One region of the Alteromonas sp. MmMcT2-2 genome, then DNA from elsewhere that is predicted to be linked to it. Evidence: predicted binding sites of a transcription regulator. Region 1 holds the regulator's gene; each other region holds the start of a gene.
The links. Region 1 encodes MetJ, which represses methionine synthesis genes. Its sites were predicted from a motif close to TAGACGTCTAGACGTCTA; they were not measured.

Region 1 (4,972 bases):
AAGGCGCATTGACTGCGCCTTTTGTGGAGTACTTCATTAAACAACGTAAGCACGGTCCTGATTGTCGTTATTTATTAAGCGCCTGAACGCACGCCGAGCATGTGGCAGATGGCGTAGCTCAATTCACTACGGTTCAAAGTATAGAAATGGAAGTGTTTTACCCCTTCTTTAGCGAGTACTTTAACTTGGTCCATAGCAATGTTAGCGCCTATAAGATTACGGGTAGCTTGGTCGTCGGCATCAAGGCCGTCAAACATCTTGTGCAACCATCCCGGCACATGAACATTTGTGAACCCCGCAAATTTCACCAGTGTTTGGTAGTTGGTTACCGGCAAAATACCCGGAACGATATCTAAGTCGACACCCGCTGCGGCTGCACGGTCTCTAAATCGAAGGTACACACTCGTATCGAAAAAGAACTGGGTTATCGCTTCTGTGGCACCTGCTTCTGCTTTGCGCTTAAGGTTTAGTAAATCAAACTGCGCATTTGGTGCTTCAGGGTGCTTCTCTGGATAGGCAGCAACAGAAATATCAAAATCGGCAACGTCTTTTAGCAAGGCAACAAGATCAGAGGCATACATCTCTGTCTTTTCTACTCCTGGCGGTAAATCGCCACGAAGCGCAACAATACGGCGAATGCCTGAATCCCAGTAGTCTTTAGCAATTTGTTTAAGTTCATCTCGGCTAGCATCAACACAGGTCAAGTGAGGAACCGCCGCGACACCGGTTTGCTGCTGAATGCGTTTTACAACGTCGTGGGTTCTGTCACGCTCACCGCTATTCGCGCCGTAGGTTACCGACATGTAGCTTGGCTTTAGTGGCGCGAGACGTTCAACTGACTTCCACAGGGTCTGTTCCATGGCTTCCGTTTTAGGCGGAAAGAATTCAAAAGATACATCAATATCACGCAGTTCCGACAGGGACTGGTTTAATGCATCGATACCTTGTGCGTAAGAAACCATGGCTTTTTCTCTCAAAAATGTATTCTTATAGACGTTTAGACGTCTAAATTAAAGAATATATGTCTAGACGTCAAGAGGTTTACACTGCTCAATTGACCTTTTCGTGAACTTGTTTAGAATTTCTCTTCATAACATAAAAAAGAGTAGACCGAGTTAGTACAATGGCAGAATGGAACGGTAAATATATTCACCCCTACGCAGAGCATGGCAAGAAGAGCGAACAGGTAAAGAAAGTCACTGTCTCTATACCTATTAATGTGCTTAAGGCGCTTACTGATGAGCGTACTCGCCGCCAAATCAATAATCTGCGTCACGCCACTAATTCAGAACTGTTGTGCGAAGCATTTTTGCATGCGTTTACCGGTCAACCATTGCCTAACGATGATGACCTGCGCAAAGACAATCCTAATCGCGTACCGGCTGAAGTAAGACGTATTATGGAAGAAATGGGTATTGATCCAAGCTTCGAAAACGATGTGTCGGAAGACGACTGATATTTGGTATTAAAGAGAAACGGCGCTTTGTTGTAAGTTATTGCTAGTTGATAACCTACAACACGGCGCCGTTTTTTATGTACTTGTATTCTCTAAGCGCACCTTTTAGCAAATAAAGGTTGGGCACTAGCCCCTCCATTTTTTTGCTTTATGCGCCAGAATTTTATTCTTCTGGGCTTTCAGGCACGCGTGCAACGCCAGATTCAATCGCAGCCTTAGATACGGCGGTAGCAATACGCTCGCATAAACGCGGGTCCATAGGTTTAGGAATAATGTACTCCTTACCAAATGTCAGACTAGTACTCTTACTGGCAGCTAGTACTTCTTCTGGTACAGGCTCCTTCGTGATAGCACGAAGGGCTTCTACTGCCGCTACTTTCATTTCATCGTTAATGGCCGTTGCACGAACATCTAGTGCTCCACGGAAAATAAACGGGAAACACAGTACGTTGTTAACCTGGTTAGGGTAGTCCGAGCGTCCGGTAGCCATAATAAGATCTTTACGTACTTCGTGAGCAAGTTCAGGCTTTATCTCAGGGTCTGGGTTAGAACATGCAAATACAATTGGGTTTTCAGCCATCAAGGCCAGTGTTTCTGGTGGTAAAACATCCGGTCCTGACACACCAACAAAAATATCCGCGCCTTCCATTACATCTTCAAGCGTACGCTTGTCAGTATTGTTAGCAAATAGCTTTTTGTGCTCAGTTAAGTCTTCGCGACGAGTATGGATAACGCCTTTTCTGTCTAGCATATAAATACGCTCACGCTGGGCACCACACTTTATAAGCAGTTCCATACAAGCGACCGCTGCTGCACCGGCACCCATACACACAATTTTAGCGCTCTCTATGCTTTTACCCTGAATTTCCAGAGCATTAAGCATGCCCGCTGCAGTAACAATAGCGGTACCGTGCTGATCATCATGAAATACCGGAATTTTACAGCGCTTAATTAGCTCTTGTTCAATCTCAAAGCATTCAGGCGCTTTAATGTCTTCTAAGTTAATGCCGCCAAATGTGTCAGCGATATTCGCTACTGTATTAATGAACTCTTCGGTTGTACGATGCTTCACTTCAATGTCAATGGCATCCAGGCCAGCAAAGCGTTTAAACAGAAGGGCTTTACCTTCCATAACAGGTTTCGATGCCAGTGGGCCTAGGTTACCCAACCCTAAAATCGCGGTTCCGTTACTGATAACGGCAACCAGGTTTCCTTTACCCGTGTACTTATAGGCGTTATCTGCATCTTCAGCAATTTCTCTGACCGGCTCGGCAACGCCTGGGCTGTAGGCAAGAGCAAGGTCATCGACGCTATCTGCTGGCTTAGATAACTCTACGCGGATTTTTCCGGGTGTGGGTTTGGCGTGATAGTCGAGTGCGCGTTGTCTAAAATCTGACATGTAAAAAGGTATCCTTAGATGTAGGGTTCATCGGTGTTTTCGTTCACGCTCTGTAGCTATTTTATTGTCGTTATAGTTATAGGTAGATAAACGTAAGCGCGTTACAACCAAGTAATGACAAAAGTGATTATAAATAGTTGTTAGCACTAGGGCTTGTTGATCTTTGTTTTACAGCAATCATCAATAGGCCCCAAGGTGGCATGTGGAAAAGCAGACTAGGCGTTAACCTTTACTGATTTTGTTCACATACCTTAATGGATACAAGCCTCTGGTTTATGTACCCAAAAGCGCCATAAGTCTTGAAAGCAATGCATTATTCACAGAATTAATGCTCACTATCAAAGTGCCGATCGCAACTCTAACACAGCCAATCACTGTGTACATATCTGATCAGAATTCTCATATACCAATGTAGGTTAGGCATACTAATTAGACCAGTAAAATGGGGCTATAATTACCATTCATGCTATTTATTTTTACTTGTTGTAACATTCTGTAGGTCTATTGTGTGGAGGATGAAAACAAAGCTATCAAAGGGGTCTACGTTCTCATAAATGCATTGGACAGAAACCCAAATCAGGAAAATGGAACGAAGGGATATACCTCGTTAATTCTCCATCTAATATTTCTGATAAAATCCTGTGAAAGCCCACTCAAAATTCGCGCTGAAGGCGAGGATATGACAGAAAGAAAACTAATAACCGTGCTAACCGATGTGTGCGAAAGCGTAAAATCTACCAATAATGGATTTGTTTGGCTAACTCACGTAGGGCATTGGAGAGCGCCGCAAGTGATTGCCGTGTTTAATACTGAGCAGGAGAAGCAGCGGGCGTTAACTAATGGTTGGGATATAGACTTCATAAACCAAGTGAATATTGCTTTGGCGTCAATTAAGTCAGCACCCGTTGGTATTTATTTTGATAGCGAAGAAGAGTGTAAGAAAGTGAGTGGCGGCAATTGGGACAGGCATTTATCTAATGTTAAAAACCTTCACTGAGTTCAGGTTACGCTGAATATTGTAAATTAAGCTAAAAACGTTTTCAGAAAGGCGAGTTGCAGGGCTTGTTAAACTGGCTAGGTACTGGCCTGACGTAGGACAACGGCGGTAAAGCGCTGTTTGGCACACCTTGTTTGTGTGAAGCGTGAATTTTAAGCAATAAAAAAGCGCCATAAAGGCGCTTTTTTTCGAACTCGATATCAGGCTTACTTTTTGCCCAATGCACCGAAACGCTTCTTGAAGCGATCAACACGACCACCAGTGTCAACGTTACGTTGCTTACCAGTGTAGAATGGGTGACATGAAGAACATACGTCTAGGTTGATGTCTTTACCAAGCGTAGAGCGAATGTTCATTACGTTACCACATGAGCAAGTTGCTGTGATTGCTTCGTATTTTGGGTGGATATCTTGTTTCATTGGGTTACCTCACATAATAAGGCCGTATCGCTATACAACCCGAAGTCGCACACCATACGTTACTTAATTCAAATGATAAGTTGTTCAAAGAACAGCCTATCGCAAAAGAGCGGCGCATAATAAAGGATGGCAGGGCCTTGATCAAGCGGTTTTTGGCCAAATGCTAAACAAGAGAGCTAGGCAAGGTAGCCGTATAAAAAGGTAGCCGTATAAAAAGGCCAAACAAAAAACATTCTTTTTATGCTTAACAGTAAAGTATGTTTAAATATTTGTCTTTCAAGGCTCGGTCAGATGCTCAAGTGGCAAAATCATGCGCTAATAGCAAAATGTGTAGCTAGCTGTTAGCAGCGCAAACTGCTGTAACGTATAGGTCTGCAAGAAGCCTCAGTATAATTAGTTTCAACATAAGAAGCTTAGTAAGCGCATTACGCGCTTTAACAATCGTCAAATAAGGTAGAACCTTCGCAATGGCCTTTATCCAAGTTGCCGTGCCAGTGCCACTGCGCCAACTTTTCACGTATACCCACGATAACGCACTAAGTGCGGGTGTAAGAGTAGTTGTGCCTTTCGGTCCGCGCAAACTTGTGGGCGTAGTTGTTGAAACCCTACACAAAACTGAAAGCGACATTGAAAACTCCAACAAGCTAAAAGCCATTGAGTCGGTACTGGACGATAGCCCTATTATAGATGGGGTGTTATTG
Region 2 (4,972 bases), on a different contig from region 1:
TTCATCATGGCCGACATACCAAACTCACGTACACCGTAATAAATGTAGTTACCTGAGGCATCGTTTGCTTCAACGCCTTTGCTACCTTCCCAGATGGTAAGGTTAGAACCAGCAAGGTCGGCAGAGCCGCCTAAAAGCTCAGGAAGTAACGGACCAAACGCATTCAGTGCATTTTGCGACGCTTTACGTGACGCGATATTTTGTGGGTTAGCTTGAAGTTCAGCGATGATAGCGTCTGCTTTGTCGCTGAAATCTGCTGGCAACTCGCCATTTACACGGCGTTTGAATTCTGCTGCAAGCTCTGGGTAGGCGGCTTCGTATGCAGCGAAAGCGTCATTCCACGCGCTTTCCGCGTTTGAACCTTTCTCTTTAGCATCCCAACCAGCGTAAATATCGTCTGGAATTTCGAACGCGCCATGGCTCCAGCCAAGCTTCTCGCGAGTAGCGACAATTTCGTCCTCACCTAGTGGTGCACCGTGACAAGACTCGGTACCTTCTTTATTAGGCGAGCCGAAACCAATGGTGGTTTTACAACAAATAAGCGTAGGTTGCGCAGTATTCGCCTGTGCCTTTTCAATAGCGGCTTTTACTTGCTCTGCATCGTGCCCGTCAACGCCATCGATCACTTCCCAACCATAGCTCTTGAAGCGTGCTGGTGTATCGTCGGTGAACCAACCTTCCACTTCGCCATCAATTGAAATGCCGTTGTCATCCCAAAACGCGATAAGCTTACCAAGGCCTAGCGTACCGGCTAGTGAACAGGTCTCGTGTGAGATACCTTCCATTAAGCAGCCGTCGCCTAAGAATGCGTATGTGTGGTGGTCAACAATAGTGTGACCATCTTTGTTAAATTGTGCCGCTAGTACTTTTTCGGCAAGCGCCATGCCCACAGCATTACTGATACCTTGGCCTAGTGGGCCAGTGGTCGTTTCAACACCTGGCGCATAACCGTACTCTGGGTGACCTGGCGTTTTTGAATGCAATTGGCGGAAGTTCTTTAACTCTTCAATTGGCAGTTCGTAGCCTGAAAGGTGAAGAAGAGAGTACAACAGCATCGAGCCGTGACCATTTGAAAGCACAAAGCGATCGCGGTTAGCCCAAGATGGGTTTGCAGGGTTGTGTGATAAGAAATCACCCCATAGTACCTGTGCGATATCAGCCATCCCCATTGGGGCACCTGGGTGACCAGATTTAGCTTGTTGAACGGCATCCATGCTTAATGCACGGATTGCATTGGCGAGTTCACGACGAGAGGGCATGTTGTCTCCTGATTTATTTTGTATCTTTTGTTTCGTATCTTAGCGGGCTAGGCAAGCTAGACGAGCGTAGAGGTAAGGCGTTCGCTCTACTTCTTTATACGAATGAATGTGGCGTTATTCTTACCTATGCCACCTTTCAGTTCAATGGGTTTTCATTGCCAATAGCGAAAGTCATAGTAAAAAATGGTCTATACCTTAACCATCACGTATTCCCATTACAGCAAAAACAGTTATATCTGACGCCTAGTTTTACAAATACATCATTAACTTCGACAATTACGACCTGAATAACCCTATAAGTGATCGGGTTGTGTCAACTATTCGTAACGAAGAGACTTTTAGACGTCTAGAAGTAAAGACTGGTATTTATAACTTGTTTTAGTACAATATACGACTATTTTGATAATTTAACGCTTACGGAGCATTTATGGCCACGCATTTATTCACATCCGAGTCAGTGTCTGAAGGACATCCGGACAAAATTGCTGATCAGATCTCAGATGCGGTTCTTGACGCTATTTTAGAACAAGATCCTCGCGCTCGGGTGGCCTGCGAAACGTATGTAAAAACCGGTATGGTTTTAGTGGGTGGTGAAGTAACTACCTCTGCATGGGTAGATATTGAAGAGCTTACCCGAAAAACAGTTAAAGAAATTGGCTACACGCACTCAGATATGGGCTTCGACGCTGATTCATGTGCGGTATTAAATGCTATTGGCAAACAGTCACCTGACATCAATCAAGGTGTTGATCGCGCAAGCCTTGAAGAACAAGGTGCTGGTGACCAAGGTCTAATGTTTGGCTACGCTAGCGACGAAACTGACGTACTAATGCCTGCGCCAATCACGTACTCTCACCGCCTTGTTCAAAAACAAGCCGAAGTGCGTAAATCTGGTAAGCTAGACTGGTTACGCCCAGATGCTAAAAGCCAAATTACTTTCAAATATGAAAACGACAAGCCTGTAGGCATCGACGCGGTTGTGCTTTCAACTCAGCACTGCGATTCAGTAAGCACGGAAACTGTTCGCGAAGCGGTAATGGAAGAAATAATCAAGCCAGTGCTTCCAAGCGAGTGGATTGATGCAAATACACGCTTTCACATTAACCCAACGGGACGATTCGTTATCGGTGGTCCAATGGGCGACTGTGGCTTAACAGGTCGTAAAATCATTGTTGATACTTACGGTGGTATGGCCCGTCACGGTGGTGGCGCGTTCTCTGGTAAAGATCCATCAAAAGTAGACCGCAGTGCAGCATACGCGGGTCGTTACGTTGCTAAGAACATTGTTGCAGCAGGTCTTGCCAAGCGTTGCGAAATCCAAGTGTCTTATGCAATTGGTGTGGCAGAGCCAACGTCTATCAGCATCGATACCTTCGGTACAGGTGTGGTAGATGAGAAAACGTTAGTAGCACTGGTCCGTGAACACTTCGACCTACGCCCGTATGGACTTATTCAAATGCTAGACCTTGAGCGCCCTATTTACCGCCCAACGGCTGCTTACGGTCACTTTGGTCGTGACGAATTCCCTTGGGAAGCAACAGATAAAGCAGAAGCGTTAAAAGCATCGATTTAATTCGACAACCAAATAACGCTTTTAAATACGCCGCTCAGTTTTTATGACGCTTTGCAAAAAAGTGTTTGTATAAACTAGCGGCGTTTTTTATTTGGCTAGCAAAATCAACGAAACAAATAAAAAACAGTAAAGAATATTTTCATCATTTATTTTTTGCAGCTATGCTTAAATAACGAACACACTATCGCTTGTAGTTTCTGGTTGTTTACAAGCCATGATAACAACAACTTGGGCTCTTCCATGAATGTGGTTACTGGAATTCTTCTGGCACTTACTTTGGCTGCGTCTATGGCGGCTTCCCCCGTGCTCGCGGAAATAAATGCTCCCCACTACAGTCCTATCCAATTCAAAAGCAAAAAAATAGCGCGGTGGCAGCTAAATAGTATGTACCGCATTCAATCTACAACCGAAACTTATCTATACGACAACAGTTATACCTACCCAGCGGGCTCACAAGGTATGTTTAGCGCCAGCAGGCGGTTTAACACTTGGGTTCCGCAAAAGGTCTATGCAACGTACAAAACCAACAATACCGCCTTTCAGCATTACGCAGAGTGGCTTTATTTACCACATGATGTAGGTACTTTTACTCGGTTGGGCTGGCTGCTTGGCAAAAGCGAGGGTTTAAACATGGCGGTAGAGCTTGAACATAGGCAAGTTGGGGAAGAAGAGAATATGGCTCTCTCATTGGGCGTCAATTACTTGTTTTAGGTCACCGCTACATTGCACTCACAGTGCGCTTTTAGTATTACACCCCATCATAAAGACGAAACGTAGTTGCCGTTATGCCAATGATAAGGTTTTTGCGTAAGTCTGTTGAATTACCATCGCGTCGGAACTCGCTCTATGACGCTTAACATCAAGTTGGCTCGCAAGGCGGCTTTTCACCTCATGCCATTGATTCATTTGTGCTTCAGACAAAATATATTCCAATGCTCTACACGTGAAAGACATTTCTACCTGCGCTGCGGCGTAGAGCTTAATTAGCCACGGGTTATCAACGACCCAACCGTCACTGTAAACAACCGTATTGCCAAGGAAGTTATTTAACTCAACACAGACTTTTCGAGGCTCTTCTCCTCGAGTTTGCAGCATCTGCTGCGTTATGCCGTGCAGTGACTCCGCTTTTCGATCCCAGTGAACCCACGAGTCAAAGGGCCGAAGTAGCTTACACCACTTTGCACCATCATAGCGCACGATACCTATTTCAATAGGGTAACTCGCTGCGCCAAATCCACTTGCTTCAATGTCTATTATTGTTGGCAGGGTATTCTTTCGCACTCACGCTCCAAACCGCTGTTTATCCTTGCTTGCAACATACGCAAACCATTTTTATCAGGCGGTTTTACTGCTACCTCGTCACCAGAGGAACAACTAAACAACGTCGAACACTGTTTAGCAAATGTACAACCACTCTTCTCGAGATATAAGCTAATAGTAGAATCGTGCCACAATTAATGCGCACTCGTTTAGTACACCACCCCGTCGCCAGCGCTCAAAAATCTCGTAAAAGCTCTCAAAAAAGCATCAAACTTATACTAAAGGATAAGATGTTTACGCTAAAAGACTGAGCACATTGCTATACACTTTTAAGGTTAACATTTAGGTAGCCTATTCATGCGTGCACTTTCTATCTTTCTCTCGCTGGCTTGCGTCTTTTCAATTTTTACTGCAAGTAAAGCATTAAGTTCAACGGAGCCTCTGGTGATTGGTATTGATGCCGATCTTTCAGCGGTAGCTGTTGAAGGTGGCATCGCGATTACAAGAGGGGTCGAGCTTGCCGTCGACGAAATAAATGCCGCTGGTGGGATTCTAGGTCGTCAAATAAAAGTTATTGCGAAAGACCATCGCGGCAACCCAGCTCGAGGTGTATATAACATTGAGCAATTTTCCCAAACTCCCAATTTACTTGCGGTAGTAGGCGGCGTTCATACACCTGTAGTTCTCGCTGAAGTCGACCCAATACACGAAAAAAACATTTTGATGTTGGTTCCTTGGGCAGCGGGGACGCCTATTATCGACAACGGGCACTCACCGAATAACATATTTCGCGTGTCGGTACGCGACGCTGAAGCAGCGTCAGTCCTAATTAATCACGTCAAATATATGGGGCTATCAAATATCGCGTTGGTACTGGAAA
Region 3 (4,972 bases), on a different contig from region 1:
CGCAAGGGCTAATTAAACTTACCGCTCCCGTAGCGTTTGGCGAAGCCTTCATCGCGCCTTTGCTCAATACCTTCATGCAAAAGTATTCCGGCATTAGCGTGCAATGCACTTTCTCAAACGAAAAGCTCGATATTGTCGAGCAAGGCCTCGACCTTGCCATACGCATTGGCAAACTGGAAGACTCGACGCTGGTTGCAAAAAAGCTGGCTACACGTCATTTGTTTGTATGCGGAAGTAGGGATTATTTTGAAGAGCAAGGTCAGCCTAAAAGTATTGAAGAGTTAAAAGAGCACTCGCTACTGGTGGGGTCACAGCCCTATTGGCGTTTGCTTATCGATAATGAAATTCAGTCAATTCCTGTACAGGGGAGAGTACGGTATAACAGCGGGAATGCACTGTGCAGTGCTGCGATTGCTGGTTTAGGTATTGCACAACTACCTGGGTTTTACGTGCGTAAAGCGCTGGCCTCTGGTCAGCTAATTGAGCTATTCCCCGAGTACAAAGACAAGCAAGAGGCTATTTGGGCTGTATTTCCTTCAAACAGAAATGTTGCACCTAAAATTAGGCTGCTTGTGGATTTTTTAGCTCAACATCTCATCTCAGACAGCTGATGTGATTGTTTAAAAATATTGATCGAAATATAGCGCCTGTATCTAAATATTCTTTAATAAAGGTGATATGCAGGTGATGAAGTGCACAATAATGAGGGAAAAATTCACGTACGCGGCGCCCGTGTACACAACCTAAAAAATATCAGCATCGATATACCGCGAAATGAAGTGGTGGTGTTTACCGGTGTATCTGGCTCAGGAAAATCTTCTTTGGCTTTCGGTACGCTTTACGCAGAAGCTCAGCACCGCTATTTAGATTCGATATCACCTTATGCAAGGCGACTAATTGAGCAGGTGGAGAAACCTGACGTAGACGCGATTGACGGCTTACCGCCTGCTGTGGGCCTGCACCAGCGTCGGGGCGCACCTTCAGTTCGGTCTTCCGTTGGTAGTATCACCACGCTTTCTAATAGTCTGCGAATGCTTTATTCCCGGGCTGGGGATTATCCCAAAGGGCAGAGCATTGTCTACGCAGACGGGCTTTCTCCTAATACGCCCGAAGGTGCATGTGAACACTGTGACGGTATTGGAAAAGTTTTTGACACACAAGCTCATCGCCTTGTACCCGACGACAGCCTCACCATACGAGAGGGTGCTGTGGCAGCTTGGCCTGGTGCGTGGCAGGGCAAAAACCTAGTAAGGGTACTGTTATCGCTAGATATCGATGTTGATATTCCATGGCGTGAACTGCCTCAAAGAACCCGTGACTGGATCTTATTTACCGACGAAATGCCTCAGTTACCTGTATACCGAAACTATAACCTAGCGCAAACCCGAAAAGCGCAGCAAGAGGGCGAACCTGCTAGCTACAATGGCAAGTTTATCAGTGCGCGACGTCATGTGCTCGATACCTTTAAAACGTCTCAAAAAGAGAAAATGAAGCAGCGAATTGCTCCCTTTATATCTGTTGAAGCATGTCCGGTTTGCCGTGGAAAAAAGCTTAAGCAAAATGCGCTGGCAGTGAAAGTTGATGGCTTAGATATTATTGAGTTTTCAAGACTGCCACTACAGCAAGTTCACGAAAAGCTTCAGGCGTTAAGAAAGTCAGTCAACGGCGATACTTCAGAGCGTGGTCAGGTGATACGCAATATTACGGGCGACCTTATTGAAAGAGTGAAGCCTATAATAGCACTTGGGCTTCATTACCTTTCGTTAGATAGAAGTACAACAAGTATCTCAGTAGGCGAACTACAGCGATTGCGTCTGGCGACCCAGCTTAAATCGAATTTATTTGGCGTTGTCTTTGTTATGGATGAGCCTTCATCCGGTCTTCACCCTCGTGACGTAGAAGGGCTTATTCGCGCGCTTCACAATATTACCGAAACGGGAAATTCACTGCTCGTTGTCGAGCACAACCCTTACGTCATCAAAGGCGCTAACTGGGTTGTAGATGTAGGACCTAGAGCGGGAGTGAACGGAGGTGAGCTTGTCTATAGTGGGCCGGTTAAAGAATTGGCAAGCACAAAAAACTCTTTAACGGCAGACTATGTCTTTAACAATAAAGCCCTAAGCCAGCGTATCAAGTGTAAATCGTCAGGGGTATTGCGTTTAAAAGACGTGTCCAGAAATAATGTCAGCCATGTTGATATTGATATTCCACTAGGTGTGATGACCTGTGTCACTGGCGTTTCCGGCTCTGGAAAGTCGAGTTTAATTAGCCAAGCATTAGTTGAGTTAGTCAAAGGTGGTTTAAACTCTGCTGAGAAAGAAGGGATGCGAGCGAATGAAACGAGAGAAACGGAAGAAACGAAAGAACTGCTTACTGACGCCAATTCGCTTCTTACTAACGACACTTTTTCACATAAAAGTGAACCGCTACAAGGCTTTATTGAAAGCGGACTTGAAGAGTTAAGTCGTATAGTTGTGGTAGATCAGTCTCCAATCGGCAGGACACCCCGTTCAACTTTGGCAACCTATACCGGCATATTTGACCAAATCAGAAGTTTATTTGCTTCAACCGAAGAAGCAAAATCCCGTGGTTACGATGCGGGTCATTTCTCGTTTAACGTTGCAAAAGGGCGATGCTCACATTGTGAAGGCTTGGGTGTGGTATCGGTAGAACTACTGTTTATGCCGAGTGTTTATTCCCCCTGTACTGTTTGTAACGGTCAGCGTTTTAACGATAACGTACTGGAAGTTGGTTACAACGAGCATTCTATCGCTGATGTATTATCGCTTACGGTTGAAGAAGCACTATCTGTATTTAGTGGTAATCAAGTTATTACGCGGGGACTTAAAACGCTAATGAACGTAGGGCTTGGCTATCTAACCCTTGGGCAAAGTGCCACTGAATTATCAGGTGGCGAGGCGCAGCGCATTAAATTAGCGTCAGAACTTAAACGTGCTCAAAATGCTAATACCCTATACGTGCTTGATGAACCTACAACAGGTTTACATCTCTCAGACACTGCATTACTTATGCAGCATTTAAGCACGTTAGTTGAAGCGGGGAATACTGTGGTGATGGTTGAGCACAATATGCAGGTGGCTGGGGCTTGCGACTACATTATTGATATGGGGCCAGGCGCTGGTGATGAGGGAGGAGAAATAGTTGCTGAAGGCAGACCAGAGGAGGTTGCCAAAGTTCAGCAAAGTGCAACAGCCCCATTTTTGAAGGCGAGTTTGGCTTAAAGAAAGGTTTTGATTGAGTGAGTTAGGTTTGAATGATCTTAGAAATAAGGGGTTGTTCAAAGCTACTTGAATACTAGTAAGCCAGCAAAGAAACTGCTTGAACTCGTATTTGTACCTTAAAAAGAAATAATAATTAAAGAGTGTTGCACTTTTTGCAACACAGTGTAGTGAAAACTGCGGTTGACATATAGACGTCTATACGGCAAATTGCTTGTATGAAAAAGATTCTACTTACTCGCACCACCATTATGTTAATTACCACCTTAAAAAGGGCGGTCGCTGACTAGTGCAAGTAAGCAAAAGACAACGAAAGCCCGCCTAACACAGAGCGGGCTTTTTTTTACACACGTTTTAGCATGCGTAACCTTAAGGAGCAGCATATGAAAGTCTTAAAGTTTGGGGGTTCTTCTCTAGCCGATGCACCGCGATACATGCGCGTTATGGAGATTAGCACGGCAACCCACCAAACCGACGGTGCTGCGGTTGTACTCTCTGCCCCAAAGGGGGTAACGAACGCGCTTTCACTACTATGTGAACAAGCAGCCGCGGGTGAAGATTTCCAGCCGTTATTCAATAAGTTGAACGACACGGTTACCGGCATCGCCAACAACCTAAACGAAGAACTCGACGGGTTTGCACATGCAAGCGTGGTAGAATTCATTAATAGTCACCTTTCAGTACTAAAACAGCACCTTGAAGGTATAAAGCTGCTTGGTGTTGCACCTGATAATGTTGCTGCCGGTATTCTAAGTATTGGTGAGTACATCTCGGTGACGCTTTTTAGCGCTATGCTATCTGCCAAAGGTATCGCTAATCGCGTTATCGACCCGGTTAAGTATGTGCTGGCCGAAGGCGATTACCTAGACAGCATTGCCGATGTGTCGCTTAGTAAAGCACGCTTTTCAGATGTGCCTACTGACGGCAGTGAATTTCTTGTCATGCCGGGGTTTGTTGCTGCTAACGAAGAGGGCGAGAAAGTCACGCTTGGGCGTAACGGCTCAGACTATTCAGCGGCCATTTTAGCGGCGTGTATAGACGCAAATTGCTGTGAAATTTGGACAGACGTAGACGGTGTTTATAACGCTGACCCGAATCAAGTTGAAGGGGCAGTGCTGTTAGACAAGCTTACCTATCAAGAAGCGATGGAGCTGTCTTATTTCGGCGCAAAAGTGCTTCATCCGAAAACTATCGGTCCTATCGCTCAGCACCACATTCCTTGTTTGATCAGAAATACATTAAACCCAGCTGCGCCAGGTACGCTAATCAGCAATGAAAAAAGCGAGGTGTGGACGTCAGTTAAAGGTATTTCACAGCTTGATAACGTCACCATGTTTAACGTTGCAGGTCCTGGCCTTAAAGGTATGGTAGGTATGGCAAGCCGTGTGTTTGAGGTGATGTCGAACGCCAATATTTCAATAAGCCTTATTACCCAGTCTTCTTCAGAATACTCAATCAGTTTCTGTATCCAAAGCAAAGACGCCAGCCGAGCGTTAACGCTTCTTGAAGATGCGTTCGCGCTAGAGCTTCAAAACCAATTACTAGACCCCATTGAAGTGCGTCATGACCTAGCCATTGTCACTTTGGTTGGTGACGGTATGCGTCAAACCAAAGGCTTGGCAGCGCGTTTCTTTAACTCGCTTGCCCAAGCGCGGGTAAACAACGTAGCTATTGCTCAAGGCTCTTCAGAGCGCTCTATTTCAACGGTAATTGAAAGTAAGCGTGCTAAGAAA

Region 2: the regulator MetJ is predicted to act here: its motif matches at 1,599-1,616, upstream of metK (methionine adenosyltransferase).
Region 3: the regulator MetJ is predicted to act here: its motif matches at 3,431-3,448, upstream of thrA (bifunctional aspartate kinase/homoserine dehydrogenase I).

What each region holds. Positions count from the first base shown of each region.
Region 1 is NZ_JAKRFA010000015.1:88,639-93,610, reverse strand. It holds gene metF (methylenetetrahydrofolate reductase) at 75-962, opposite strand; gene metJ (met regulon transcriptional regulator MetJ) at 1,124-1,456, shown strand; gene MHM99_RS10880 (malic enzyme-like NAD(P)-binding protein) at 1,620-2,855, opposite strand; gene MHM99_RS10875 (hypothetical protein) at 3,535-3,852, shown strand; gene rpmE (50S ribosomal protein L31) at 4,059-4,271, opposite strand; gene priA (primosomal protein N') at 4,739-4,972, shown strand, end outside.
Region 2 is NZ_JAKRFA010000008.1:35,667-40,638, forward strand. It holds gene tkt (transketolase) at 1-1,259, opposite strand, end outside; gene metK (methionine adenosyltransferase) at 1,687-2,832, shown strand; gene MHM99_RS06790 (hypothetical protein) at 3,073-3,543, shown strand; gene MHM99_RS06795 (exonuclease domain-containing protein) at 3,616-4,113, opposite strand; gene MHM99_RS06800 (ABC transporter substrate-binding protein) at 4,450-4,972, shown strand, end outside.
Region 3 is NZ_JAKRFA010000006.1:135,192-140,163, forward strand. It holds gene MHM99_RS05870 (LysR substrate-binding domain-containing protein) at 1-611, shown strand, start outside; gene MHM99_RS05875 (excinuclease ABC subunit UvrA) at 693-3,242, shown strand; gene thrA (bifunctional aspartate kinase/homoserine dehydrogenase I) at 3,623-4,972, shown strand, end outside.